Regions from separate parts of the Streptomyces sp. NPDC026500 genome, predicted to be linked through region 2. Evidence: predicted binding sites of a transcription regulator. Region 2 holds the regulator's gene; the other holds the start of a gene.
The links. Region 2 encodes HspR, which represses chaperone genes until heat shock. Its sites were predicted from a motif close to TTGAGNNNNNNNNNCTCAA; they were not measured.
Positions count from the first base shown of each region.

Region 1: a site for HspR is predicted at 12,144-12,162, ahead of lon (endopeptidase La). Genes of this name have one in related genera too.

Region 1 covers NZ_JBVHQB010000002.1:458,720-473,406, forward strand. The annotation lists gene fxsT (FxSxx-COOH system tetratricopeptide repeat protein) at 1-2,961, shown strand, start outside; gene ACZ4N5_RS05155 (multifunctional oxoglutarate decarboxylase/oxoglutarate dehydrogenase thiamine pyrophosphate-binding subunit/dihydrolipoyllysine-residue succinyltransferase subunit) at 3,070-6,846, opposite strand; gene ACZ4N5_RS05160 (HAMP domain-containing sensor histidine kinase) at 7,128-8,288, opposite strand; gene ACZ4N5_RS05165 (response regulator transcription factor) at 8,351-9,088, opposite strand; gene ACZ4N5_RS05170 (spermine/spermidine synthase domain-containing protein) at 9,202-9,879, opposite strand; gene ACZ4N5_RS05175 (rhomboid-like protein) at 10,329-11,255, shown strand; gene ACZ4N5_RS05180 (hypothetical protein) at 11,597-11,875, opposite strand; gene lon (endopeptidase La) at 12,185-14,599, shown strand.
Region 2 covers NZ_JBVHQB010000001.1:431,364-446,050, reverse strand. The annotation lists gene ACZ4N5_RS02040 (sugar ABC transporter substrate-binding protein) at 1-1,022, opposite strand, end outside; gene ACZ4N5_RS02035 (hypothetical protein) at 1,248-1,583, shown strand; gene ACZ4N5_RS02030 (heat shock protein transcriptional repressor HspR) at 2,404-2,856, opposite strand; gene dnaJ (molecular chaperone DnaJ) at 2,864-4,051, opposite strand; gene grpE (nucleotide exchange factor GrpE) at 4,085-4,744, opposite strand; gene dnaK (molecular chaperone DnaK) at 4,741-6,585, opposite strand; gene ACZ4N5_RS02010 (MraY family glycosyltransferase) at 6,733-7,863, opposite strand; gene ACZ4N5_RS02005 ((Fe-S)-binding protein) at 8,130-10,406, shown strand; gene ACZ4N5_RS02000 (FG-GAP and VCBS repeat-containing protein) at 11,108-12,601, shown strand; gene ACZ4N5_RS01995 (Yip1 family protein) at 12,786-13,832, shown strand; gene ACZ4N5_RS01990 (hypothetical protein) at 14,018-14,323, opposite strand.

The DNA.
Region 1 (14,687 bases), on a different contig from region 2:
CAGACCGTCACCATCAGCTTCGCCGGTTTCAACCGGGCCTGGGCGGCCTGGATCGGGGACCGTCTGGAGCGGCGTGGCCATCGTGTGGTGTACCAGCGCTGGGACGCCCCGGCCGAGGTGCCCCTCGTCGACCTGCTGCGCGACCTGACACTGGCCCGGGGCCGGATCCTGATCATCGTCAGTGAGTGGTACTTCCAGCTGGGCCCGCGCACCTACGAGGAGTGGAACGCCGCGCTGCGCGAAGTCGTCGCGCCCGACCCGTCCCGCTTCGCGGCCGTCTCCGTCACCAACAGCCCGGTGCCGACGGCCACCGCCGTGCTCGGCGCGGTCGACCTGAACAACATGGGCGCCGACGAGGCCGAGCGCCGCCTCCTCGACCGCCTCGACCTGGCCTCCGAACCCCTCCCGCAGTCCGTCGAGGGTGCACGGCGCGGCCCCCGCTTCCCGGCCGCGATGCCCGAGGTCTGGGGCGGCGTCCCGCGCCGCAACACCCGCTTCACCGGCCGCGAGCCGCTGCTGAACGACGCCTACCACCTGCTCCAGGGCGCCGAGGCGGGCGCGGGCGTGGTCACCCTGCACGGAATGTCCGGCGTCGGCAAGACCCAGCTCGCCGCCGAGTACGTCTACCGGTTCGGCTCCGAGTACGACGTGGTCTGGTGGGTCAACGCCGAGAAGCGGGTCACCTACCGGCGCCGACTGGCCGAACTGGCACCGCAGTTGGGGCTCGCGACCGGCGCCGAGTACGGCGAACGGCTGCGTGCCGTACGCGACTCGCTGCGCCGGGGTGACCCGTACTCCCGCTGGCTGCTGATCCTGGACGGCGCGGACGAGCCCGACCAGATCTACGACCTCGTCCCCACCGGGCCCGGCCATGTCCTGATCACCTCCCGCAACCCCGAGTGGAGCGAGCACAACAGCAAGCTGCTGGAGGTGCCGGTCTACGCCCGTGACGAGTCCGTCGCCTTCATCCGCCGCCGCGCACCCCGCCTCACCGAACCCGAGGCCGACCAACTCGCCGACGCGCTGGAGGACTTGCCGCTCCTGCTGGACCAGACGGCCGGCTGGCTCAACGACTCGGACCTGTCCGTCCAGGAGTACATCGCCCTCCTGGACGGCGGCATCGACCAGGACGTCGTCAAGATCTCCGCCGACTTCCCGGTCGCCTTCCAGACCGCCTGGTCGATACTGCTGAACAAACTCCGCGACACCGTCCCGGAGTCCGTCGACCTGCTGCGCCTGTGCACCTTCTTCGCGCCGGGTTTCATCCCCGTACGCCTTCTGAAGGAGATGCCGCACGACCAGTTGCCCGAACAGATCGCGGGTCTGCTCAACGACCCGCTGCTGTGGAACAGGGCGATCAACCAGCTCCGCCAGTACTCGGTCGTCCGGCTCGAGTCCCACGAGGCGGCCGGTGACGAGGCGGCGTCCTCCGGCGAGTCGCTGTACCTGCACCGCATGGTCCACCAGATCGTCCACAAGGACATGCCCGACGAGGACCGCCGCGAGTTCATCGACGTGGTCCGGCGCGCACTCGCCGCCGCCGACCCCCGGCGCCCCACCGACACCCGGCTCTGGAGCGGCTACGCGGAGATCGTTCCGCATCTGAAGTACGCGGACGTGCTGCAGAGCAAGGACTCGGCAGTGCAGACGCTGGTCTTCAACTGCCTTCGCTACATGTACATTTCGGGCGAGTACCAGTCGGGCATCAGGCTCGGCGAACGTGCCCTCGAGGCCTGGCAGGAGCTGCTCGGGGAGAACCACCCGAGGGTCTGGGAGCTGACCCACCACTACGCCAACCTGCTGCGGGCGGTCGGCGACTACGAGCGCACGGAGATGATCGAGCGCGTCGCCGTCAACCATCTGCGCGAGCAGCGCGGCGAGCAGGACCTCGACCACCTGCGAGCGGTGAGCGGCCTCGGCGCGGACCTGCGCGGCCTCGCCCGCTACGACGAGTCGCTGCAACTCTCGCAGAGACTCGTACTGACCTACCGCGAGCTCCTGGGCGAACAGGACTCACGGACCCTCGGCGCCCAGAACAACCTGGCGGTGTCCCTGCGCCTGCTCGGCCACTACGAGGCGGCACTGGACATCGACCGGAGGACACTGGAGGCACGTCGACTGCTGCTGCGGGCACGGCATCCATGGGCGCTGTCCTCCGAACTCCACTACGCCGTGGACCTTCGCCTGCTGGGCCGTTACACGGAGGCCGAGTCGATCCAGGCCAAGAACGTGCGCGAGTACCGACTTGTCATGGGGGCCGACGCGCCGCAGACCCTCGAGGCCGAGCACAACCTCGCCCTGTGCCACTACCGCACCGGGGACCGCTCCGCGGCGGGGACCCTGCTCACCCGGGTACTGGAGCGCTGCGAGCGCGCCCTCGGCGAGACCGATCCGCAGACGCTGAGATTCGCCGCCTCCACCAGCTGTTTCACGCGTGAGCACGGCGACATCGACCAGGCGCGGGAACTCGGCGAGTCCGTCGTCGCCCGGTACGAGGTGATGCTCGCCGAGGGGCACCCCTACATCGCCGGTGTTCGCGCCAACCACGCCCTGGTCCTGCGCAGTGTCGGCGAACGGGACCAGGCCCATATCGCCATCGAACAGGCGCTGGCCGGCATGACCGCGGCGGTGGGGGAGCGCCATCCCTGGACGCTGGGCTGCGCCATCAACGCCTCCGCCCTGCGCAACCTCGTCGGCGACCCGGAGCGGGCCGCCGAACTCAGCCAGGAGGCGGTCACCCGGGCCACCGAGACCCTCGGCCGTACCCACCCGCTGACACTCTCCGCCCGTATCGCCCTCGCCGCCGACCTACGGGCTCTGCGGGACGGCCGCCAGGCCGAGAAGACGGAACAGGAAGCCCTCGCCGACCTGGACGCCACGCTGGGCCCCCGGCATGTCCACACCATCTCGGCCCGCTCCCGCAACCGGCCCTACTGGGACTTCGAACCGCAGGAGACGTGAGGTTCACGCCTGGGGCCGTCGGCTTCGGCCCGCCCAGCACGCCGAAGGGCCCGGCCCCGAGTTCGGATGAACTCGGGGCCGGGCCCTTCGTACTGCCGTGCCGGAGGCCTACGCCTCGAACACCTCACGCACCAGCTGCTCCTGCTCCGCCTGGTGCCGCTTCGCGGAACCGACGGCGGGGGAGGAGGAGTGCGGACGCGAGATGCGGCGCAGACGCTCGCCGTGCGGGACGTCGGCGCCGACCGCCAGGTCCAGGTGGTCGATCAGGTTGAGCGCGATGAACGGCCAGGCACCCTGGTTCGCCGGCTCCTCCTGCGCCCACAGGTACTTCTCGGCGTTCGGGTACTTGGCGATCTCCGCCTGGAGCTCGGCACCCGGCAGCGGGTACAGGCGCTCGATACGGATGATCGCCGTGTCCGTGCTGCCGAGCTTCTTCCGCTCGGCCTCCAGGTCGTAGTACAGCTTGCCGGCGCAGAAGACGACCTTGCGCACGGCGGACGCCTCGACCGAGTCGTCACCGATGACCGGGCGGAACTGACCCGACGTGAACTCCTCCGCCTTCGAGGACGCCGCCTTCAGGCGCAGCATCGACTTCGGGGTGAAGACCACCAGCGGCTTGTGGTGCGGGTTGTGCACCTGCCACCGCAGGAGGTGGAAGTAGTTCGACGGGAGCGTCGGCTGGGCGACCGTCATGTTGTTCTGCGCGCACAGCTGGAGGAAGCGCTCGATCCGGGCCGAGGAGTGGTCCGGGCCCTGGCCCTCGTAGCCGTGCGGGAGCAGCAGGGTGACGCCGGACGTCTGGCCCCACTTCTGCTCGGCGGCCGAGATGTACTCGTCGACGACCGTCTGCGCGCCGTTGACGAAGTCACCGAACTGCGCCTCCCACATGACCAGCGCGTCCGGCCGGGCCAGCGAGTAGCCGTACTCGAAGCCCATGACCGCGTACTCGGAGAGCAGCGAGTCGTAGACGTTCAGGCGGGCCTGGTCGTCCGAGAGGTACTGGAGCGGGGTGTAGTCCTCGCCCGTGACCCGGTCGATCAGCACCGCGTGACGCGTACCGAAGGTGCCGCGGCGCGAGTCCTGGCCGGACAGCCGGACCGGCGTGCCCTCCAGGAGCAGCGAACCGATGGCGAGGGTCTCGCCCATGCCCCAGTCGATCGTGCCGTCCTCGATCATCGCCGCACGGCGCTGGAGCTGCGGGAGCAGCCGCGGGTGCACGGTGACGTTGTCGGGGACGTTGACCTGGGACTCGGCGATCCGCTTCACGATCTCCTGGGAGACCGCGGTGGACACGGCGACCGGGAACTCGGCCTGGACGTCCGGGATGTGAGCCTCGGGCACCTGCGCGACGGCCTCGCGGACCTCGGTGAAGACCTTCTCCAGCTGGCCCTGGAAGTCCTGCAGCGCCTGCTCGGCCTCTTCGAGGGTGATGTCGCCGCGACCGATCAGGGACTCGGTGTAGAGCTTGCGCACCGAGCGCTTCTTGTCGATCAGGTCGTACATCAGCGGCTGCGTGAACGCCGGGTTGTCGGACTCGTTGTGTCCGCGGCGGCGGTAGCAGATGAGGTCGATCACGACGTCCTTGTTGAACGCCTGGCGGAACTCGAACGCCAGACGCGCGACGCGGACGACGGCCTCGGGGTCGTCACCGTTCACGTGGAAGATCGGCGCCTCGATCATGCGGGCCACGTCGGTGGCGTACATGGAGGAGCGCGACGACTCCGGGGCGGCGGTGAAGCCGACCTGGTTGTTGATGACGATGTGGACCGTGCCGCCCGTGCGGTAGCCGCGCAGCTGCGACATGTTGAGCGTCTCGGCGACCACACCCTGGCCGGCGAAGGCCGCGTCACCGTGCAGGGCGACGGGCAGGACCGTGAAGTCCGTGCCGCCCTTGTTGATGATGTCCTGCTTGGCGCGGACGATGCCCTCGATGACCGGGTCGACCGTCTCCAGGTGGGAGGGGTTGGCGGCCAGCGAGACCTTGATCTGCTCACCGTCCAGACCGGTGAAGGTGCCCTGGGCGCCCAGGTGGTACTTCACGTCGCCGGAGCCGTGCATCGACTTCGGGTCGAGGTTGCCCTCGAACTCGCGGAAGATCTGCGCGTACGACTTGCCGACGATGTTCGCGAGGACGTTCAGCCGGCCGCGGTGGGCCATGCCGATGACGACCTCGTCCAGGCGCGACTCCGCGGCGCTGTCGATGACGGCGTCGAGGAGCGGGATGACGGACTCGCCGCCCTCCAGGGAGAAGCGCTTCTGGCCGACGTACTTCGTCTGCAGGAAGGTCTCGAAGGCCTCCGCCGCGTTCAGGCGGCGCAGGATGCGCAGCTGCTCCTCGCGCTCCGGCTTGGAGTGCGGGCGCTCGACGCGGTCCTGGATCCACTTGCGCTGCTTCGGGTCCTGGATGTGCATGAACTCGATGCCGGTGGTGCGGCAGTACGAGTCGCGCAGGACGCCGAGGATGTCGCGCAGCTTCATCATCGACTTGCCGGAGAACCCGCCGACCGCGAACTCGCGCTCCAGGTCCCACAGGGTGAGCCCGTGCTCGGTGATGTCCAGGTCGGGGTGCTTGCGCTGCTTGTACTCCAGCGGGTCGGTGTCGGCCATGACGTGGCCGCGGACCCGGTAGGAGTGGATCAGCTCGAAGACGCGGGCGGCCTTGGTGACGTCGTCGTCGTGGCTGGCGTCGATGTCCTTGAGCCAGCGGACCGGCTCGTAGGGGATCCGCAGCGACTCGAAGATCTCGTCGTAGAAGCCGGTCTCGCCGAGCAGGTAGTTCGCGACGATGCGCAGGAACTCGCCGGAGGCGGCGCCCTGGATGACCCGGTGGTCGTAGGTCGACGTGAGCGTCATGACCTTCGAGATGCCGAGCTTGTTCAGGGTGTCCTGGGAGGTGCCCTGGAACTCCGCCGGGTAGTCCATCGAGCCGACGCCCATGATGACCGACTGTCCGGGCATCAGACGCGGGACCGAGTGGACGGTGCCGAGGCCACCGGGGTTGGTCAGCGAGACCGTGACACCGGTGAAGTCGTCCATCGTCAGCTTGCCGTCACGGGCGCGGCGGACGATGTCCTCGTAGGCCTGCCAGAACTCGAAGAAGTTCAGCGTCTCGGCCTTCTTGATGCCCGCGACGACCAGCTGGCGGTCGCCGTTGGGCTTCACCAGGTCGATGGCGAGGCCGAAGTTGACGTGCGCGGGCTTGACGAGGGTGGGCTTCCCGTCCTTCTCCGCGTAGTGCCAGTTCATCGACGGCATGGCCTTGATGGCCTGCACCATCGCGTACCCGATGAGGTGGGTGAAGGAGATCTTCCCGCCCCGGGCGCGCTTCAGGTGGTTGTTGATGACGATGCGGTTGTCGAAGAGCAGCTTCACCGGGAGCGCGCGCACGGATGTGGCCGTGGGCAGCTCCAACGAGGCGTTCATGTTCTTCGCGACGGCACCGGCGGGACCGCGCAGGGTCACGTACTCGGGGCCCTCGGGCGCCTCGGCGGCCTTCGGCTTCGCGGCGACCGGAGCGGCCTTCGCGGGAGCCGGGGCGGCGGCAGCGGGCTTCGGAGCCGCGGGCGCGGCGGCCGGAGCGGCAGGGGGCGCCTGAGGGGGAGCCTGGCGCGCCGCGGGCGGCGCAGGGGCGGCCGGAGCGGCCGTGGTGGTCCCTGCGGCCCCCGCGGCCGCAGTACCCGCCGGAGCCGAGGCGGCGGGCGCCCCGGGCTTGTAATCGGCGAAGAAGTCCCACCAGGCTCGGTCTACCGAATTCGGGTCCTGGAGGTACTGCTGATAGATCTCGTCGACGAGCCACTCGTTGGCACCGAATGCGGCCGCGGGGTTCTTCCCGACGGCTTGGTCATCGGTCGAGATGCTCGAGTTACTGGGGGACTGTGGCGACACGGCGGCAACCGCCCTCTTCCGCTTCACAAGGTGATGGACAGCGGGAATAAAGGCTACGCCTCCCTGGCCGAGAAGGTCAGGCCGGGCCCGTCCAACGTCGTGTAAGTCACATCGAAATCCGTGTTTCGCCCATGGAAATGGCGGGAAACAAGTGGGGTTCCGCTTCGGATCGGGTACGTCGACCGAGGGCCGCGGCACCCTTCACACGGTCCTGTGCCTGATCACACGTGTACGCCGGCGGCGACAGTGATGGATCTTGCGGCTCCGGTTCGAACTTTACGTCAACTTGGCAGAGAAGGGAGTCCCGGAAGGATGACCTGGATCCGGCAACCCCGCTGAGATTCGGCCACACCGATCCGTCCGCCGTGCAGATCGACCGCCCAGCGGGCGATGGCCAGGCCCAGGCCCGTGCCGCCGTCGCTGCCCGGGCCGTGCGGCGAGGGCACCCCGCCCCGGTTGAACCGCTCGAAGACGCGGTGCCACTCCGACTTCGGGATACCGGGTCCCTCGTCCAGGACCTCCAGGGCCAGTGACTCGGGATGGTCGCCCCGCCGTGCCCGTACCGTCACCCGGCCGTGCGGCGGGCTGTGCTTGACCGCGTTGTCGATGAGATTCGCGACGACCTGGTGGATCCGCTCCGGGTCCGCGTGCGCGGTCAGCTCCGGCGGGGACACGTCGAGGTGCAGATGGACGTCCGTGCGGGTGTGGCCGCCGCCGGAGCCCGAGCTGAGGTCCGCGCGCGCCGAGGCGACCATGTTGGCCTCCTTCAGTACGCCGGACAGATACGGCCACACCTCGAAGCGCCGTCTGCGCAGCGGTACGACGCCGTTGTCCAGCCGGGACAGGTCGAGGAGGGTCTCCACCAGCCGCCCGAGGCGCTCCGTCTGTTTCAGCGCGGTGCGCATGGTCTCGGGATCGGCGGCCGAGACGCCGTCCACGACGTTCTCCAGGACCGCGCGCAGCCCCGCGATGGGGGTACGCAGCTCGTGCGAGACATTCGCCACGAGCTCCTTGCGCTGACGGTCCTGGGCCTCCAGCTCGTCGGCCATGAGGTTGATCGTCTGCGCCAGGTCGCCCAGCTCGTCCCGCCGGTCGTCACGCACCCGGCGGGTGTAGTCGCCGTGCGAGATGGAGCGGGCCACCGCGTTCATCTCGTCCAGCGGCGCGGTGAGCGAGTGCGCCACGAACTGCGTGATCAGCAGGGTGGCGATCATCGAGAAGACCGTGATGAAGCGGAGCTCCGTCTTGGTGTGCACCGCGATCATCGACAGACCCGTGGTGATGAGCACGGAGATGACGACCAGCGCGCCCAGCTTGGTGTTGATCGAGAAGGGCCGCACGTCACCCCAGGAGCCCGTGCCCCTGCGCTCGCCGGACGCGCGCTCGCCGAGTCCGCGTCCGCGCTCGCCGAGCCCGCGTCCCCGTTCTCCGAGTCCGCTCATCACATCAGCCCCTCACGCAGGTCCCGATCACGCGGGTCCCGACGTTCCTACGGAGGCCCGGCTCAGGGAGTCGGGCTCTCCAGTGCGTAGCCGACGCCGTGCACCGTGCGGATCCGCTCGGCGCCGATCTTGCGGCGCAGCGCCTTGATGTGGCTGTCGACGGTCCGGGTACCGGAGGCGTCCGCCCAGTCCCACACCTCGGCGAGAAGCTGCTCGCGCGAGAGTACGGCACGCGGGGTGTTCGCGAGGCAGACGAGGAGGTCGAACTCGGTGGGCGTGAGATGCACGTCCTCGCTGCGGACCCGCACCCGGCGCTGCGCGTGGTCGATCTCCAGCTCGCCGAGGCGCAGGATGCCGCTGCGCGGAGCGGAGGCCGCGACGACCGCGCGCTCGACTCTGCGGAGCAGGACGTGCACCCGAGCGGCCAGCTCGCGCATCGAGAACGGCTTGGTCATGTAGTCGTCGGCGCCGACCCCGAGTCCGACCAGCATGTCGGTCTCGTCGTCGCGCGCGGTGAGCATCAGCACCGGCACCGGGCGGGCGGCCTGCACACGACGGCAGACCTCCAGACCGTCGAAGCCGGGCAGCATGATGTCGAGGATCAGCAGATCGGGCTGCCAGGCCTCGGCGGTGTCGACGGCGGCCGGACCGTCGCCCGCGGTTTGCACGAGGAATCCCTCGGCTCGCAGGCGGGCCGCGATGGCGTCGACGATCGTCGGGTCGTCCTCGACGACCAAAACCCGGCGCTGAGCGCCGGGGGTCGCCGCCGTGCCGTTCTGGGAGGTGTGTGTCTGCTCCATCGCCCGCCCCTGAAGTGTGCTTTCCGGAATCCGTGGGGTGATCCCATGACTGCGCTTGACGCTTGAATGATCCGCGTCAGGCAAGCAGGGTACGGGCAGTCACCGTGCCTCGGCTATCCAGGCCTTACCGCGAGGTACACGAGGTCGGGAACGCCCCGGGCAACGGGGATCTCTTCGGTACGAACCCGATGGAATCCGGCATTCCGCAAGGATTCTTCAAATTCCGGAGAGGGTTGGGCCGACCAGACGGCGAGCACGCCGCCCGGTCTCAACGCCCTTGCGCAGCTTGCCAGTCCGGACTTCCCGTACAGTCCCGCGTTGCCCTCGGTGACCGTCCAGTCGGGTCCGTTGTCGATGTCGAGGCACAGCGCGTCGAACGTGTCGGAAATCTCATTGACGTAGCCGACGAGGTCGGTCTCGACGATGTCGGTACGCGGGTCGGCGAGTGCCTGGGCCGAGAGCGCGGCGAGGGGGCCGTCACGGTGCCAGTCGATGATGGCCCGTTCGCGCTCGACAACAGTGATGCGCCCCCAGCGGTGGTCCGCGGCGGCGTGTGCGAGCGAGAACCCGACGCCGAGCCCCCCGATCAGCACACTCGGCTCCGGGCGCCCGTCGAGGGCGTCGTACGCCGCGTCCACGAGCAGCCGCTCGGAACGCCCGTCGGAGGTGTCCATCAGAAAGCACCCGTTGGCGATGATCTGCAGGAGAGTGCCGTGGCGCCGCAGCACGACCTCGCCGTACGGGCCCTGACGGCGGTCGATGACCACTGGAGTGTCGTACGAGGCAGTCATGGCCGCCATCCTGGCATTTTCACCAGCACGGGTGGCCGGAATTTTCGGGGGCCGGGTCTCCTGGGTCCGGCCCCGCGGCCCGGACCCGGGGCGGCGCGAGGCCGGGCGGTGCGGCGCCGTACGGTGCGGGGCGCGCGTGGCGTGATCAGGCCGGTTCTCCGATTCAGGGGGTGACGGCGGGCCGTACGAGGTTGACGCGGTGGTGGACCGGGGATCTCAGGTGGAGGCCCCGACGTCTCGGCCCCTTTCTTGAGGAGTTGCTGAGAATCGTTCTGTACGTGGCGCCGGTCATAGACAGCGATACGGGGGACGCGAAGGGTGGGATGCGACGGAAGGAGCGCCGCACTGTGGACCTGAGCACCACCGGGCGAGCCGATGCGCCCACCGGCCGAGCCGGTACGTCCACCGGACCGGCGCCGGGCACACCTCCCCCGAACCGTCTCCCCGGGATGCCGCAGCAGCGCGACGGCTCCAAGCCGCCACCGGCGCCGGGGGCCACGCCCACAGCCACAGCAGAGGTCACAGAACAGGCCCTGTCGACGCCCACACCCACGCTCGGACCGGCGGGCACTCCCGGGTCGGCGGCCACGCTCGTACCGGTGGGCACTCCCGGGCCGGCGGATGTACTGGAAGCGCCGGGACGGCCCGGACCGGCGGGCACGCCCGAGCCCGGCCCGACGGCCGCGCAGGCACTCGCGTCCGACTCCGGTTCCGCTCCACGCGCCGTCCCCGGCCGGCTCGGCGCACTCCCTGTCCTGCGGCTTCTGCCCACCCCGCTGGGTACGCCCTTCACCTTCGGGTACGCGGCTGTCCTCGCCGCCACCTCCTACCTCGCCGACCACGCGCACCCCGCGTTCGTCCACGCCCTGCACCAGGCGTCCAGTACGGACGTCGCGCACCTCGCGCGCCACCCGGTACTCGTACTGATCGCGAGCGCGCTGTGGATCGTCGGCGGGATCGCCTCGCCGTACGCGGTCGGCTTTCTGCTCGTGCTGACCGCACTGGAGCGTCGTACGGGCACGGCGTGGGCGGCCGGCGTCTTCCTGCTCGGGCATGTGGCGGCCACGCTGGCCACCGAAGTACCGGTCGGCCTGGCGGTGCTGGTGGGCGTACTGCCCGTCGGCTCACTGCACCGGCTCGACTACGGCATCAGCTTCGGCGTCGCCGCGAGCGTCGGCTCGCTCGCGGGACTCCTCTCTCCCTGGCTGGGCCGGCCGCTCCTGATCGGCTTCGGCTCGGTCCTCGTTCAGGACCTGATCCTTCTGACCGACCCCGTGACGGACGGCGGCCACCTGATCGCGCTGGCGATCGGCGTCGCGACGTGGCCACTGGTACGGCAGCGGCACCGGTTCCCCGGGCCGGTCGCGCGGCGCTGAGCCGCGGGCTCCCCGATCGGCCGGCGCTCCCACCGGCTCAGGGGCGCCGCGTCCTCATCCCGCGGACGCGACGCGACCCGTTGAGCCGTCGGGGTGACGGCCGACGCGCGCCTCGCCCGGGAACGCCGAGCGTGCCCCGACCGCAGCCGGCGTGCTCGCGGGGGTGGTCGCACGCCGGCACAGGCAGCACGGCCGATCCCCGGGCCCTTTCGGGGCGAGGACGGCGTCCTGCCCCGGAGTCCGGAGACGGTTCCACCGGTGCCGGTGGCGCGCCCGGCCGTCGGGCGCGGTCCGCATCGACGGCGCCCGACAGCGACGGCCGGAGGATTTCCGGATCGGGACTAGCGGGAGAGGGACCCGTTCTGGGCGTCGGACGCGGACTGCCATGCCTGTACGCCCGCCAGGGACGCCTCCTTGGCCTGCCGCCACTTCATGGCGGCCTGATGGCTCGGAGGCACATCCATGGCGCGGATCATGCGCCGGCCTGCGGAGAACACGGCGACGGCCGCGATGGCCATGCCGCTGAATGCCACCACGGCACCGGCCGCGGTGAGCACGGCACCGGTAGTGACGAGCCGGCGGTCGATGTCGAGCTTGGGCTGGGAGTGGTGATGGTTCATGACTCCACCATCCAACGGCAAGTGGTCACCCCGCATCCCGAGCGGCGGGGCGAGAAGCCGGGCCACCCGAGCCGTGGCACGTGCGGCCCTGGCGGCAGGCGAGGAGACGATCCGCGACCGAGCCGGACGCTCCGGCGACGACAGCCGCTCGATCGGCACCCGGTCCGCGCATGGCCGATGACCAGCGGCGATCCGTACAGGTCAGGGAGATCAGAAGTGATCGCTCACAGCGAACGTCCCCCGGGGAACATTGCGGGGCTCCCGTGCATTGAGTCGACATAGCTCAACTTGACTGCCGAAGGGGAGATCATGGCTTCGACGTCCGCATCACTCACCCTGCCCGTGCTGCCGCTCGACGACGAGGTCGTGCTGCCCGGAATGGTGGTTCCGCTGGATCTGAACGACACCGATGTGCGTGCCGCGGTGGAGGCCGCTCAGGCCGCCGGCCGTTCAACACCGGGGAAGCCTCAGGTACTCCTGGTGCCACGCATCGACGGGACCTACGCGAGCACCGGAGTGCTCGGCACCGTCGAACAGGTCGGCCGGCTGGCCGACGGCGACCCTGGCGCCCTGATTCGAGGGCGCGGGCGCGTGAAGGTGGGCGCGGGGACCACGGGTCCCGGTGCCGCACTCTGGGTCGAGGGCACCCGGGTCGAGGAGACCGTGCCGGATCCTCTGCCCGGACGGGTCGCCGACCTGGTGAAGGAATACAAGGCCCTGGCCACCAGCTGGCTGCGCAAGCGCGCCGCCTGGCAGGTCGTGGACAGGGTGCAGCAGATCGACGATGTTTCCGCTCTTGCCGACAATTCCGGTTACTCACCGTTCCTTTCCGTCGAACAGAAGGTCGAGCTGCTGGAGACCGCCGACCCGGTGGCCCGGCTGAAGCTCGCCACCGAGCAGCTCCGCGAGCACCTCGCCGAGCAGGATGTAGCCGAGTCCATCGCCAAGGACGTCCAGGAGGGCGTCGACAAGCAGCAGCGCGAGTTCCTGCTGCGGCGCCAGCTGGAAGCCGTACGCAAGGAGCTGCGCGACCTCAAGGGAGAGGACGGCGAGGACGAGTCCGACGACTACCGTGCCCGTGTCGAGGCCGCAGACCTTCCCGAGAGTGTCCGCGAGGCCGCCCTCAAGGAGGTCGAGAAGCTGGAGCGGTCCAGTGACCAGTCGCCCGAGGGCAGCTGGATCCGGACCTGGCTCGACACCGTCCTGGAGCTGCCGTGGAACGAGCGGACCGAGGACGAGTACGACATCAGGGGCGCCCAGTCCGTGCTCGACGCCGAGCACGCCGGTCTGGAGGACGTGAAGGAGCGCATCACCGAGTACCTGGCCGTGCGCAAGCGGCGTGCCGAGCGCGGTCTCGGAGTCGTCGGCGGCCGGCGCGGCGGTGCCGTGCTGGCGCTCGTCGGCCCGCCCGGCGTCGGCAAGACCTCGCTCGGCGAGTCCGTCGCGCACGCCATGGGCCGCAAGTTCGTCCGCGTCGCCCTCGGCGGCGTACGGGACGAGGCCGAGATCCGCGGACACCGCCGTACGTACGTCGGCGCGCTGCCCGGCCGGATCGTGCGCGCCATCAAGGAGGCCGGGTCGATGAACCCGGTGGTCCTGCTCGACGAGATCGACAAGGTCGGCTCCGACTACCGGGGCGACCCGGCGGCGGCGCTGCTCGAAGTCCTCGACCCGGCGCAGAACCACACCTTCCGCGACCACTACCTGGAGGTCGAACTCGACCTCTCCGACGTCGTGTTCCTCGCCACGGCCAATGTCCTCGAAGCCATCCCGGAGGCCCTGCTCGACCGTATGGAGCTGGTCCGCCTCGACGGCTACACCGAGGACGAGAAGGTCGTCATCGCCCGGGACCACCTGCTGCCGCGCCAGCTGGAGCGGGCGGGCCTGGAGAAGGACGAGGTCGTCCTGGACGAGAGCGCGCTGCGCAAGCTCGCCGGGGAGTACACCCGGGAAGCGGGTGTGCGGAACCTGGAGCGGGGCATCGCCCGGCTGCTGCGCAAGGTCGCGGCCCAGCACGAACTGGGCCGCCGGGAGCTGCCGTTCACGGTGGCCGACACCGATCTGCGCGAGCTCATCGGGCGCCCGCACCATGTGCCCGAGTCGGCGCAGGACCCGGCCGAGCGCCGCACGGCGGTGCCCGGTGTCGCCACGGGTCTGGCCGTCACCGGCGCGGGCGGTGACGTCCTCTACGTGGAGGCGTCGCTGGCCGACCCGGAGACGGGCGCTGCCGGTCTGACCCTCACCGGTCAGCTGGGCGACGTGATGAAGGAGTCGGCGCAGATCGCGCTCTCCTTCCTGCGCTCGCACGGCGCGGAGCTCGAACTGCCCGTCGGCGACCTGAAGGACCGGGGTGTGCACATCCACTTCCCGGCGGGCGCCGTCCCCAAGGACGGTCCGAGCGCGGGCGTCACGATGACGACCGCCCTGGCATCGCTCCTGTCCGGCCGGCTGGTCCGCACCGATGTGGCCATGACCGGTGAGGTGTCGCTGACCGGCCGTGTCCTGCCGATCGGCGGCGTGAAGCAGAAGCTGCTCGCCGCGCACCGGGCGGGTGTCACCACCGTGATCATCCCGAAGCGCAACGAGGCCGATCTGGACGATGTTCCGGCCGAGGTCCTGGAGAAGCTCGACGTCCACGCCGTCACGGACGTCCGCCAGGTCCTGGAGCTGGCACTGTCGCCGGCGACGAACGGCGCCGTGCCGGAGGTTCCGGTAGCCGCGTGACGGAGGTTGCCGGAAGGGAAGGCCCGGGTCCCGTGAGGGAGGCCCGGGCCTTCGCCGTACGACAGTTGTGCGCGTCACCGCCGTACAA
Region 2 (14,687 bases):
GTGAGGTCCACCACGGGCACGAGCTGGGACGGGACGTTCTTGTTGGTGGGGCTGCTGACCTTGTCGCGGGTGAGCGCGTCGAACTCGATCGAGCGGCCCTGGACCCGGGCGACCGCCATCTCGGCGGCGGCACTGGCCTCCTGCGGGTACGACTTGTACACGCTCATGAACTGGTCGCCCTTGATGATCCGCTGCACGGCGACGAGCTCGGAGTCCTGGCCGGTGACCGGGGGCAGCTTGGTGACGCCCGCGGCCTTGAAGACGTCGATGACCGCGCCCGCGATGCCGTCGTTGGCGGCGTAGACACCGGCGATGTTGCTCAGGCCGACGTCCTGGATGGACTTCTCCATGTTGGCCTTGGCGTTTTCCGGCTTCCAGTCCTTGGTGTCGTAGTTGCTCGCGATGATCACCTTGTCCTTGAGCTCGGACATGGCACCGGCCTTGAACTGCGCCGCGTTCGGGTCGGTCGGCGAGCCGTTCATCATGATGATCTTCTTCGAGGCCGAGTTGGTGCCCAGCGCGCCGACCAGAGCCTTGCCCTGGACCTCGCCCACCAGCTCGTTGTCGAAGGAGATGTACGCGTCGATCGGACCCTGCGCCAGACGGTCGTAGGCGATGACCGGGATACCGGCCTCCTTCGCCTTGCGCACGCCCTTCGCTATGGACACCGAGTCCACCGCGTCCACGAGGATGACGTCGACCTTGTCGTCAACCATCTGCTGGAGCTGGCGGAGCTGCTTGGCCGCGTCCTGCTCGGCGTTGGCGTAGACGACGTCGCCCTTGCTCTCGGTGAGCTTGCGGACCTGATCCCGGATGATCGGGTAGTCGAACTTGTCGTAACGAGAGTTCTCCTTCTCCGGAAGGAGCAGGCCCACCTTGATGTCGTCGCCCTTGGTGGCGCTTGCCGTGGTGCCACTCCCGCCGAGTCCTCCCATGCCGCAGCCGGCGAGGGTGACGGCCATGGCGGACGACGACGCCAGGGATATGACGGTACGGCGGAGGCCGGTGTTACGAGTGTTCACATCAGGTGCCTTCCGGGCGAGGTTGCAGCATTGCGACCCAGGTGGCTGAAAGCCAACGCGGCGATCACCTCAGCGTCAAGGAGTAACCACTTAACGAGATGGCAACGGCGTTTCGCGTTCCACAAGTGAACACGACGGGAAAAGACTACGCCCAACCTTCGACCAATCCCCTCAGCTTCACCTTCTGTCATTCACTCGTACAACCAACTCCCGTTCACAGGGGACGTGCTCGCCAACAGATTTTTAACCACCGTTGACGATCGGGCAGACCGGAAAGAACGCAGGACAGAGCCACCGGCGCGAAGGGCACCCCCCTCCTCGGCCCTCGCGTTCACCACCGCGGTCGGGCCGCTCACCGCGGCCGGCACAGCCGCCTCCACAGTGACCAACCGCACATCGCGCGCCCATAAGCGGCAGTTCCATGCGAACACCACACTCTCGGGCGCACCGAAAAAGGCGGACCGCTACTCCACCGCCGACCAGAAACCAGGGCTCTGGCGCATCCACGTCGGCCCCGCGGACCTCTGGAAGAACATCTCGGCCATTCAGCTAAAACGGTAAATCTCGCTATTCCGCCCGGAAGGCATATTCTGCGCATCAATTTCGCCAACTGGACAGCCGCGGCAAAACGCCACTTCAACCTGCAAACCCGTCACTTCCGGCGGCATCGATCAGATCAAGCCACTTGTGCCCACGGGTTCTTCGGCGTCGCACGACACCGCCACGGGCAGGGCCGAGGTCGCCCGGTCCAAGCACCAGGGGACGGACTCAGCGGGACAGCACGTCTTCCGTCGCCGCAAGGGCTGCACCACCGCGCGCGACGGACCACCACGACCGCCACCTCGTGCACCGACGCGCCCCTCCCGGTGACCGGCGATACCTAGTAATACGAGGTGCGCGCCCACTCCAGGCGGCCAACGGGTCCGCGGGCACGACGGGCCGCGCGGTGACCACCACCGACCGGAAGGCGCCCGCCGTTCCCCAGGGCCACGCCGTCACGGACTCCTCCTGGAAGGCGGACTGCGGAACGGCTGGAGCCCGGTCGCGGGGAGAGCCACCTCGTACGGGGTGTCCCGGCGACGTCCGAAAACGGCTCTTCCAGCAGGGTCGACGGCACCGCCGGGTCTCGTACCGCGACGCCACGGCCGAGCCGCCATGGCCTCACCTACTACTAGGGGGTGACGGCTGGTACGGCCAGATGGCGGCTGGTACCACCGGGTGACGGCCGTCTGCCGCGACGGCACCGAATCGGCGCCCGGTGCCGGTGACGCGGTCCCCGCGCCGTGAACGCGCGAAGGGGCCCGGAGGTCGATGACCTCCGGGCCCCTTCGGGTGTCCGGGTCCTGCCCGGGCGACCGCGTTCTGCTCGGCCGACCGGCTTCTACTCGGCCGATCGCTTGGGACGCCACACCACCAGCGCGCTGGTCTGCTGGACCTCCTGGTACGGGACCAGGTCCCGTCGGTAGGAGGCGTGCACGGCGGCCTCGCGCTGCTGCATGGCCGCCGCGGCGCCGTCGAGGGCCGACTCCAGCTCCACTACACGGGACTGGAGCGCGGCCACCTGGTTCTCCAGCTCGATGATGCGCTTGATGCCGGCCAGGTTGATGCCCTCGTCCTGCGACAGCTGCTGAACGGTGCGCAGCAGCTCGATGTCGCGGGCCGAGTAGCGGCGGCCCCGGCCCGCCGTGCGGTCGGGAGAGACCAGACCGAGCCGGTCGTACTGACGCAGTGTCTGCGGGTGCAGTCCGGAGAGCTGGGCCGCCACCGAGATGACGTAGACCGGAGTCTCCTCGGTCAGTTCATACGGGTTGCGTCGACGACCGGTCGTGTCCATGGCTCCGTCATGCTCCCTTCGCGGCCTGGAACAGCTCCGCCCGCGGATCCTCACCCGCGGTCGCCTCGCGATACGCCTCCAGCGCGTCACGAGCCTTGCCGGACAGGTCCTGGGGAACCGTCACTTCGACGGTGACCAGGAGATCGCCCCGCGTGCCGTCCTTGCGGACCGCGCCCCTGCCCCGGGCGCGCATGGTGCGTCCGTTGGGGGTTCCCGGCGGCAGCTTCAGGGTCACCGGGGGGCCGCCCAGCGTCGGCACCTTCACCTCGCCGCCCAGTGCCGCCTCCGCGAAGGTGACGGGCACGGTGACGGTGAGGTTGTCGTCCTTGCGGCCGAAGACCGGGTGGGCGTCCACATGGACCGTGACGTACAGGTCGCCGGACGGGCCGCCCCGCTCGCCGGGCGCGCCCTTGCCGCGCAGCCGGATCCGCTGGTTGTCGCTGACGCCCGCGGGGATCCGGACCTGCATGGTCCGGGACGACTTGGCACGGCCGCTGCCCTTGCAGATCTCACAGGGGTTCTCCGAGATCAGTCCGCGGCCCTTGCAGTCCGGGCACGGGTCGGTGAGCGAGAAGCCACCGCCCGAACCGCGGGCGACCTGGCCGGTACCGACGCAGGTCGGGCACACGCGCGGTGTGCCGTTCGCGTCGCCGGTGCCCGAACAGGCCTTGCAGGGCGCCTGCGAGGTCATGCGCAGCGGAACGGTCGCGCCGTCCACCGCCTCCGTGAAGGAGAGCGTGACCTCGGTGTCGATGTCCTGGCCGCGCCGGGGCTGTGTACGGGTGCCCGTGGTGGCGCCCCCGCGGTTGAACAGGCCCCCGAAGACGTCACCGATACCGCCGCCGAAGCCGCCGGCTCCTCCCGCTCCCTGGCCCTGGGCGCCGCCTCCGAAGAGGTCACCCAGGTCGAAGTTGAAGTTGCCGCCGCCCGCGCCGGGACCCGGCCGGAAGCCACCGTTGCCGAAGAGGGCGCGTGCCTCGTCGTACTCCTTGCGCTTCTTGGGGTCGCCGAGCACGTCGTTCGCCTCGGAGATCTCCTTGAAGCGCTCCTCGGCCTTGGCGTTGCCCTTGTTGGCGTCCGGGTGGAACTCGCGGGCGAGCTTCCGGTACGCCTTCTTGATCTCGGCCTCGGTGGCGTCCTTGGGGACGCCGAGGACCTTGTAGAAGTCCTTCTCGATGAAGTCCTTGGTGCTCATCCTCGACGTCCCTCCTTCCTCGTCCGTTCAAGCTCAGCCCTCGTCCGGGCCACCGCTCTCCTTGTCATCGGCCGCCTCGGCCGACTCCTCGGCCTTGACCGTCTGCGCCCCGGGCTGCGGCTCGGCGACAGCCACCCGCGCGGGGCGGATGGTGCGCTCGCCGAAGCGATACCCCGGCTGCAGAATCGCCACGCACGTCGTCTCTGTGACGTCCGGCGCGTACGAATGCATCAGGGCCTCGTGGATCGTCGGGTCGAAGGGCTCGCCCTCCTTGCCGAACTGCTGGAGCCCCATCTTCGCCGCGACGGTCTCGAGGGATTCGGCGACGGACTTGAATCCGCCGACGAGCTCGCCGTGATCCCGCGCGCGGCCGATGTCGTCGAGTACGGGCAGGAGCTCGGTCAGGAGGCTCGCGACGGCGACCTCCCTGACCGCGATCCGGTCGCGCTCGACCCGGCGGCGGTAGTTCTGGAACTCGGCCTGGAGCCGCTGGAGGTCCGCGGTGCGCTCGGTCAGTGCCATGCGCGCCTGGTCCAGCTGGGCCGTCAGACCGACCAACTGTGCTGCTGCGTCCCCGTCCGGGGCCGCCGCCCCCTCCGCAGAGGGGGTGGCGGACTGCGGCTCGGCGTCGTCAGAGGTGGCGCCGGAAGGGACGTCGGGCTGCTCTTCGTAGCCCGGGGTCTCCTCCGTCACGCGGCACCGTCCCGGCGGTCCTCGTCGACGATCTCGGCGTCGACGACATCGTCGTCGGCCTTCGGGGCCTCGGCGCCGTGGGCGTCGCCGCCCGCGGCCTGCGCGGCCTGGGCGTCGGCGTACATGGCCTGGCCCAGCTTCTGCGAGACCGCGGCGACCTTCTCGGTGGCGGTGCGGATCTCGGCGCTGTCCTCGCCCTTGAGCGCGGCCTTCAGCTCCTCGACGGACGCCTCGACCTCGGTCTTGACGTCACCGGGGACCTTGTCCTCGTTGTCCTTGAGGAACTTCTCCGTCTGGTAGACGAGCTGCTCGCCCTGGTTGCGGGTCTCGGCGGCCTCGCGGCGGGCGTGGTCCTCCTCCGCGTACTTCTCGGCCTCCTGGCGCATGCGGTCGACCTCGTCCTTCGGCAGCGAGGAGCCGCCGGTGACGGTCATCTTCTGCTCCTTGCCCGTGCCGAGGTCCTTCGCGGTCACGTGCATGATGCCGTTGGCGTCGATGTCGAAGGCGACCTCGATCTGCGGGACTCCGCGCGGGGCCGGCGGCAGACCGGTGAGCTCGAACATCCCGAGCTTCTTGTTGTACGCCGCGATCTCGCGCTCGCCCTGGTAGACCTGGATCTGCACGGACGGCTGGTTGTCCTCGGCGGTGGTGAAGATCTCGGACCGCTTGGTCGGGATCGTCGTGTTCCGCTCGATGAGCTTCGTCATGATGCCGCCCTTGGTTTCGATACCGAGGGACAGCGGGGTCACGTCGAGGAGCAGGACGTCCTTGACCTCACCCTTGAGGACACCGGCCTGGAGGGCGGCGCCGATGGCGACGACCTCGTCCGGGTTCACACCCTTGTTGGCCTCGTTGCCACCGGTCAGCTCCTTGACGAGCTCGGCGACGGCGGGCATACGGGTGGAGCCACCGACGAGAACGACGTGGTCGATCTCGGACAGCTGGATACCGGCGTCCTTGATGACGTTGTGGAACGGCGTCTTGCAGCGCTCCAGAAGGTCGGCGGTGAGCTGCTGGAACTGGGCGCGCGTGAGCTTCTCGTCCAGGTGCAGCGGGCCCTCGGCGGACGCCGTGATGTAGGGCAGGTTGATCGAGGTCTCGGTGGACGAGGACAGCTCGATCTTGGCCTTCTCGGCGGCCTCACGGAGGCGCTGGAGCGCCATCTTGTCCTTGGCGAGGTCCACGCCGTGACCGGAGCGGAACTGCTGCACCAGGTAGTCGACGACACGCTGGTCCCAGTCGTCACCACCGAGGTGGTTGTCACCGTTGGTGGCCTTCACCTCGACGACGCCGTCACCGATCTCCAGGAGGGACACGTCGAAGGTGCCGCCACCGAGGTCGAAGACGAGGATCGTCTGGTCGTCCTTGTCGAGGCCGTACGCCAGGGCCGCGGCGGTGGGCTCGTTGACGATACGAAGGACGTTGAGACCGGCGATCTCGCCGGCTTCCTTCGTCGCCTGACGCTCGGAGTCGTTGAAGTACGCCGGGACGGTGATGACCGCGTCGGCCACCTTCTCGCCCAGGTACGCCTCCGCGTCGCGCTTCAGCTTCTGCAGGATGAAGGCGCTCATCTGCTGCGGGTTGAAGCTCTTCCCGTCGAGCTCGATCTTCCAGTCCGTGCCCATGTGACGCTTCACCGAACGGATGGTCCGGTCCACGTTCGTGACCGCCTGGCGCTTGGCGACCTCGCCGACGAGCACCTCACCGTTCTTCGCGAAGGCGACGACGGACGGCGTGGTCCTGGCGCCTTCGGCGTTGGTGATGACGGTGGGCTCGCCGCCCTCCAGAACGCTGACGACTGAGTTAGTCGTGCCCAGGTCGATGCCGACCGCACGTGCCATTTCAATTCCTCCAACAATGACTTGAGTGGAACGGACTCAAGTGTGCACGACGTCCGCCTCCCGGTCAACAGACCTGAGTCGCGGGGGCTCAACTCTTATCCGCTCCTTACACGCATGGGGCTGCTGACCTGGTGGTTTCTCGCAGAGTCAGTGAACCTTCACCGCACCCGGAGCCGCCGGACGAGGCCGTCCCGGCCGACCCGACGTTCTCGGGACGGGTCCCCCGGGGGCGGGGATCGCATGCGGATGGGGGCGGCGCGGGCAGGGTCCCGGACGTACGGCCGCCACGACGGCGACCACCGCCACGGCGCCGGCCGGCCACCACGCGGCTCCCGCCCCCAGCCACCCGAGATCGATGAGCAGTCCCACCAGCGCACCCGCGAACGCGGCGAGCCCCGTCACGACCAGGACCCCCTGCCGGGTCAGCCCCGCCCGCCGCAGCCGGTGCACCAGATGGTCCGGCGCCGGGCGCAGCAGCGGCCGCCCCGCCCGCCGCCGCGACACGAGGACCAGGACGGCGTCGGCACTGGCCACGGCCGTCAGGGCGAATCCGGCGCCGAACCCGGGCCCGGCGGGCCCCTCCGCGTGCACTTGGACGACCGCCGAGGCCAGCACGAACCCGGCGAACAGCGACCCGCACCGCCCGGGTGCGATCCGGGCGGGCGGCCATCCGTGCATCAGGAAGCCGGTGAGGGCGGCGGCCAGCACGCTGAGCAGCGCCGCGAGTCCGTCCATGACCTCGGCGGCCGCGCACCCGCTGAGCGCGAACGCGGTGATGACGGCGACCGTCCCCATCACCCCGTCGGCGTGGTCGAGCGAGCGGAAGGCCTGCGTGACGAAGACGATCCAGGCCACGGCCAGCACCCCGGCCGGCATGCCGAGTTCGCCGTAGGGGACGGTCAGCGCGGCGGCGACGGCGACACCGGCCACGCACACCGACGGGGGCACGGGCAGCAGATCGGCGGCCAGGCCGAGGAGGGCGACCACGATCCCGGCGACCAGCAGCCGTCCGGCCTCCGGCCCGAGCGGGGCGGCGCCGGTCCAGTCCCCGGCCCAGCCGACGAGCGCCGTCCCGCACACCACGGCCACCCCGCCGAGCAGGGAGACCGGCCGCGGGGAAACCGGCCGCCCTCTGCCGGGCGCTCGCGGTCTCGCCCGGCGCGCGGGAAGCCCCGTCCCGTCGACCGCGCCGAAGCGCAGGGAGAACGACCGCAGCAGCGCGGCGAGCGCGGCGGTCAGGAGCAGAGCGGCGATGGCGGCCGTGATTCCGTACAGCACGTCGCCAATTTAGGGGTAATTGTCACAGTATTGGGTGAATAACACGATCGGGTTTACGTGTCCTGTCGCCCCCGGGCGAACCGGCCCTTCTGCCCACCCCCCGCGCGGCCACTCAGGCTTCCCTCAGCGACGCAGATCACCGCACCTCTGACTACAGTGCGGCGGAGGAAGTGGGTAGTCTCAAACGGACTGCATAAGTTACCGCTTAGTAATCACCTTCGAGGTCACGCTCGAAGCAACACCTCGCAGGCCCGAGGAGCCCCCGAATGCAACTCGCCGCGATCATTGTGTCGCTGGTCCTGACCGTGGTCGGCGTTGCGCTGATCGCGCGGGCCGTCGCGCAGATCTACCGGTTCATCAAGCTCGGCCAGCCCGTACCCGCCGGCAGCCGCACCGACGACTGGAAGGCCCGCAGCGTCACGCTGGCCAAGGAATTCGTCGGCCACACCCGCATGAACCGGTGGGGGATCATCGGCGTCGCGCACTGGTTCGTGGCCGTCGGCTTCCTGACCCTGGGCCTGACGATCGTCACGGCCTACGGCCAGCTGTTCAAGGCCGACTGGACGCTGCCGGTGCTCGGCGGCTGGCTCCCGTACGAGCTGTACACCGAGTTCATCGCGCTGTTCACGACGCTCGGCATCCTCGTGCTGATCGCGGTGCGCCAGCTGAACCGGCCGTCCAAGCCGGGCCGCAAGTCGCGCTTCGCCGGCTCCAAGACGGGCCAGGCGTACTTCGTCGAGGCCGTGATCCTCGCCATCGGCCTCGCGATCATGACCCTGCGCGGCCTGGAAGGCGCGCTCCACGGTGTCGACCACTACGAGGCCGCGTACTGGGCCTCGTACCCCCTGGTCGCCGCCTTCAAGGGCCTGAGCCTCGGAACGCTGCAGAACCTGGTCTACCTGACCGCCATGATCAAGCTCGGCGTCACCATGGGCTGGGCGATCACGGTCGGCCTCAACACCAACATGGGTGTGGCCTGGCACCGCTTCCTCGCCTTCCCCAACATCTGGTTCAAGCGCGACGCCAAGGGTGAGACCGCCCTCGGCGGGCTGCTCCCGATGACCAGCGGCGGCAAGGCCATCGACTTCACCGACCCCGGTGAGGACGACGTCTTCGGCGTCTCCCAGGTCGAGCAGTTCTCCTGGAAGGGCCTGCTCGACTTCTCCACCTGCACCGAGTGCGGCCGCTGCCAGTCGCAGTGCCCCGCCTGGAACACCGGCAAGCCGCTCTCCCCCAAGCTCCTCATCATGTCGCTGCGCGACCACGCGCACGCCAAGGCCCCGTACCTGCTGGCCGGCGGCGGCAAGAACATGGAGGGCGAGGAGAAGGCGTCCGAGGAGCAGCTCAAGGACGTCCCCGCGGCCGCCCTCGCCGAGGCCGAGCGCCCCCTCATCGGCACCGCCGAGGAGAACGGCGTCATCGACCCGGACGTCCTGTGGTCCTGCACCACCTGCGGCGCCTGCGTCGAGCAGTGCCCGGTCGACATCGAGCACATCGACCACATCGTCGACATGCGCCGCTACCAGGTGATGATCGAGAGCGCGTTCCCGTCCGAGGCGGGCACGATGCTCAAGAACCTGGAGAAGAAGGGCAACCCCTGGGGGCTGGCCAAGAAGCAGCGCCTTGAGTGGACCAAGGAGGTCGACTTCGAGATCCCCGTCGTCGGCCGCGACATCGAGGACCTCAGCGAGGTCGAGTACCTGTACTGGGTCGGCTGCGCGGGCGCTCTGGAAGACCGCGCCAAGAAGACGACCAAGGCCTTCGCCGAGCTGCTGCACATGGCGGGCGTCAAGTTCGCGATCATGGGCGGCGACGAGAAGTGCACCGGTGACTCCGCCCGCCGCCTCGGCAACGAGCCCCTGTTCCAGGAACTCGGCATGGAGAACGTCGCCGCGCTGAACATGGCGTTCGGCGAGGACGACGAGGACGAGTCGACCAAGAAGCCGAAGTCGGCGAAGAAGATCGTCGCCACCTGCCCGCACTGCCTCAACACGATCGGCAACGAGTACCCGCAGCTCGGCGGCGACTACGAGGTCATCCACCACACCCAGCTGCTCCAGCACCTCATCGACGAGGGCAAGCTGCTCCCGGTGACCCCGGTGGAAGGGCTCATCACCTACCACGACCCCTGCTACCTGGGCCGCCACAACAAGATCTACACGCCCCCGCGCGAGATCATGTCCGCCGTCCCGGGCCTGCGCCAGCAGGAGATGCACCGCCACAAGGAACGCGGCTTCTGCTGCGGCGCCGGTGGCGCGCGGATGTGGATGGAGGAGCGGATCGGCAAGCGCATCAACAACGAGCGTGTCGACGAGGCTCTGTCGCTGAACCCGGACATCGTCTCCACCGCCTGCCCGTTCTGCCTCGTCATGCTGACCGACTCGGTCAACGGCAAGAAGAACGAGGGCAAGGCCAAGGAGTCCGTCCAGGTCGTCGACGTCGCCCAGCTTCTCCTCGACTCCGTCCGCACCCCGGTCGAGGAAGAGCCCCCGGCGGGCGCGGCCGAGTCGGAGAGCGAGCCGGAGCCGGAGCCGGTGAAGTAGCCGACCCCGACCGTTCCCACCGCCCGACAGGACTGCCGGACACGACTACTGGCACGACTGCAGGAACGACTGCTGACGCGACGGTCCGACACAGCCGCCTGACCCGGCTTTCGGGCACGGCCGACCGGCCTGACCCGATCGGTACGACCGACACCCCCGCGCTCTCCGGAGCACGGGGGTGTCGTCGTATCCCGAACGCCCGCATCACTGCTCACTGCTCACGGCTCACGGCTCACTGCTCTCCACGGGGCGGGCGAGGTTATCGATGCGCGGGCGCACACACGGAGGACGTACGACGACAGCCCTCGGCTGTCGCCTCCTGCTCGCTCGAACGGCGACGGACTGAACTAACTCGTCTTCGGCGGACCGGGGTTGCGCGTCCTCCCGGGCCCTACGTCCGGAATCGCCGCGACCGGAGCGGCGACCGTGAAGCCGCCCGCCGAGGGGCACCACCCGCGTCTGGGCGTCGCCGACTTCACGGGGGACGGACCGGGCGGGCGCAGTAGGCCCGGCGGGCGCAGTGGGCGCAGTGGGCGCAAAAAAATTACCGAACTCTCGTACAACCCTCAACCACTATCAGCGGTCTCCTGTTCACCGACCGGTCGGTGAACTGCCGCACAACTCCAGGCAAACACAGACGGACGGCCCCATCGACAGGGGACGCGCGCCCAGCATCCCCGCATGCCGCAGGAGAATCCCGCATGCCCAAGCGTCACCCGCACCACGTGCGAATCGCCCTCGCGACGGCAACGGCTGCCGCCCTGACGGGCGGTCTGCTCACCTTCTCGGCAGCGACCGCCACTGCCGCGGACTCCGCCACGGTCCCGCAGGCCGACTTCAACGGCGACCACATCGGCGACGTGGCCGTCTCGGCGCACGGTGCCTACGTCAGCGGCCACGCGGGCGCCGGCCAGATCGTCGCCCTCTACGGCACGGCCACCGGCGTATCGTCCGCCAAGCGCTCCACGATCAGCCAGAACACCACCGGTGTCCCCGGCACCGCCGAGGCCGGGGACGGCTTCGGCGGCGAGACGGCGTACGCCGACTTCAACGGCGACGGATACGACGACCTCGCCGTCGCCTCCCCGTGGGAGAAGGTCGGCACCGACACCAACGGCGGCGGCCTCGCCATCCTCTGGGGCTCCGCGAACGGCCTCACCGGCAAGAGCGCCGACGTCCCGGACCCGGCCCCCTCCTCGCACGACTTCTGGGGCAAGGACCTGGCCGCCGGCGACTTCGACGGCGACGGAAAGGCCGACCTGGCCGTCGGCAGCTCGTCGAGCACGATCTACGTCTACAAGGGCGGCTTCAGCACGGCCGGCGCCCCCGGCGGCCGTACGACGATCAAGCCCCCGATCCAGTCGGGCACCAACGACAGGCCCTTCGGCCCGCTCAGCCTGACCGCGGGCGATGTCAACGGCGACGGCAGGACCGACCTGATCGTCGACGGCTTCGAGACGCGGACCGCGTCCGGCTGGAACACCAACTACTTCGTGCCCGGCACGGCGAGCGGTCTGAGCGTCGCTTCCGCTCGGGCCCTCAAGGCCGGCGTGATCACCGGCATCGGTGACATCAACGGCGACGGCTTCGGCGACATCGTCAGCGGCGCGGGCTGGGACGCCACCACGGACGATGGCCTGGCGATCCCGGACGCCGCCGACGGCGGCAAGGTGAACATCACCTACGGCTCCGCCTCCGGCCCGGCCGGCACGTCCGGGATCACCCAGAACACCGGCAGCGTCCCCGGCAACTCGGAGAAGGGCGACGACTTCGGCTGGGAGCTGGATTTGGGCGACGTCAACGGCGACGGCTACCAGGACCTGGTCGTCTCGGCCCCGAACGAGGACATCGACGGCGTCTCCAACACCGGCATGGTCACCGTCCTGTACGGCTCCGCGGCCGGCGTCAAGGTCTCCTCCGGCGTCCAGGCGTTCGCGCAGAACACGGCTGGCGTCCCCGGCAACGACGAGAAGAACGACCTGTTCGGCGCGGACGTCAAGCTCGACGACGTCACCGGTGACGGCAAGGCCGACCTGCTCGTCGGCTCGTACGAGAACGGTGGCGACGGCCAGGTCACCTACCTGCCCTCCAACGGCAGCGTGATCACCACGACCGGCTCCCGTTACCTCTCGCCGAGCACGTCGGGCGTCTCGACGTCGGGCACCCCGCAGTTCGGCGCCATCTTCGCCGACTGACCGACCGCCGCTCGCCTCGAAGAGGCCGTCCGTGCCCCCGGGCGGCCCCTTCCTCCCGCACGCCGGGCCCGTACCGCTCGCGGGCCCGGCGTGCCCCCCTCAGCTGCTGGTCCGGGGTCTCGCCCGCCCCCAGTTCGCTCACAAGTTCGCTCCCGTAGGGGCCACCCGGAGTGCCCCTTAGGGGATGTCACAGCTCGGCCCCAATGGCGGGCCCGTTGCCCCGGGCCGGGCACGTCACTCTTCGGGACCAGGTACGTTCGATAACGTGGCTGGATTCAGGATCGGACGCGGCGGACGGGACAACCGTGCCCCGCAAGCGCGACCGCAACAACAACCGTCGTACGGACAGGCCCCCCAGGGACGCGGGCAGCAGTCCCCCCAGGGAGGCGGGCAACAGCCGTACGGCTATCCGCCCGCGCCGCCGCAGGCGCAGTACGGGGGACAGCAGCCGTACGGCGGACAGGGCGGCCAGCCCTACCGCGGCGGACAGCAGGATGGCTGGCCCCAGAGTGGCGGACAAGGCGGCGGACAGGGCGAGCCGGAGTACTTCGGCGACGGTCATCCTCAGCAGGGCCCGGACCCGTACGCCGCGAACAGCCCCGGCCACACCCAGGCCTTCTCGATCGGCGAGGACCCGTACAACCAGGGCGAGACCTACCGCGCGGGCCAGGCGGCCGCTCCGCCGGTCGGCCCCCGGCTGCACTGGAAGGACCTGCTCAAGGGCATAGTGACGGCCCCTAACCGGACCTTCCTCCAGATGCGCGACTACACGATGTGGGCCCCGGCCCTGATCGTGACGTTCCTCTACGGCCTGCTGGCGGTCTTCGGCTTCGACGGCGCCCGCCAGGACGCCATCAGCGCGACCCTCTCCAACGCCGTCCCGATCGTCCTGACGACCGCCGTCGCCCTCGTCCTCAGCACGTTCGTCCTGGGCGTGGTCACCCACACCCTGGCCCGCCAGCTCGGCGGCGACGGCGCCTGGCAGCCCACGGTCGGCCTCTCCATGCTGATCATGTCCATCACGGACACCCCGCGGCTGCTCTTCGCGATGTTCCTCGGCGGCGACGCGTCCTTCGTCAAGCTCCTGGGCTGGATCACCTGGGTCGCCGCGGGCGCCCTGCTGACCCTGATGGTCGGCAAGTCCCACGACCTCCCGTGGCCCAAGGCCCTCGCCGCGTCATCCATTCAGCTGATCGCCATCCTGTCGATCATCAAACTGGGCACGTTCTAGAAGCCCCCGCGCTCCCCGCACCCAGGAACCCACACGCCTGAGAGGGGCTCCCGGCACACCGCCGGGAGCCCCTCTCGCGCTCTCGCATGTTCCGGTACCCGCAGGCGCGAACTTCGACGCTGAACGCCGGACCCTCATGACCGCTCATCCTGCCGAACCGACTCGGTGATGGAGACTCCACCGACCTACCCCTGAATCGGCAGGTCCGGATGCGTGAAGACAAAGATCAGGTACGCGACTGCCGCCGCCGTCCCCACCGTCGCGAGCGCCAAACCGATCAAGGGCTGGGCACGGCTGACGCCCCGACGGGAGGCGGCTCGGTACTCGATGAATCCCCGGACAACGCCTATGAGACCGATGGGCAGGGCAAGCGGCCACACGATCATCCAGAAGGGGCAGCAGAACCAGCACACGACGGAAGCGCCGCCGAAAACGACGGCCAGGCTCCCCGGCCCCGCTCTACCGCCGGTCACATCATCAGTACGCCTCACGCCCTGATCAAAGCAGCACAGGTGTACGGCTCAACAACCACCCCGCCCCGGAGGCGCGCAGAGCGGGCACGGCCCATCCTCAGGTCAGAGCGCGTCCTTCGACGGAGTGATCGGCTCGCCGGCCTTACGCACCGGAGGCAGCACGCTCCAGGCGTCGTTGACTGAATGAGGGTGGTCGCCAAAGCCTCATACACACAGGTCAGCGCGATAGCCGAAGTGGAACACGACGAACGCGAGGCCGGCAGGAGCCCAGCCTCGCGTCCAGGGGCAGTGATCGACGAATCAGGTGGCGGTCAGCGCCAGACGGGTGCGCGCAAGCTCGGGTCGAACTTGCGCGCACCTCTCCCGGCGGGGTGAATCAAGA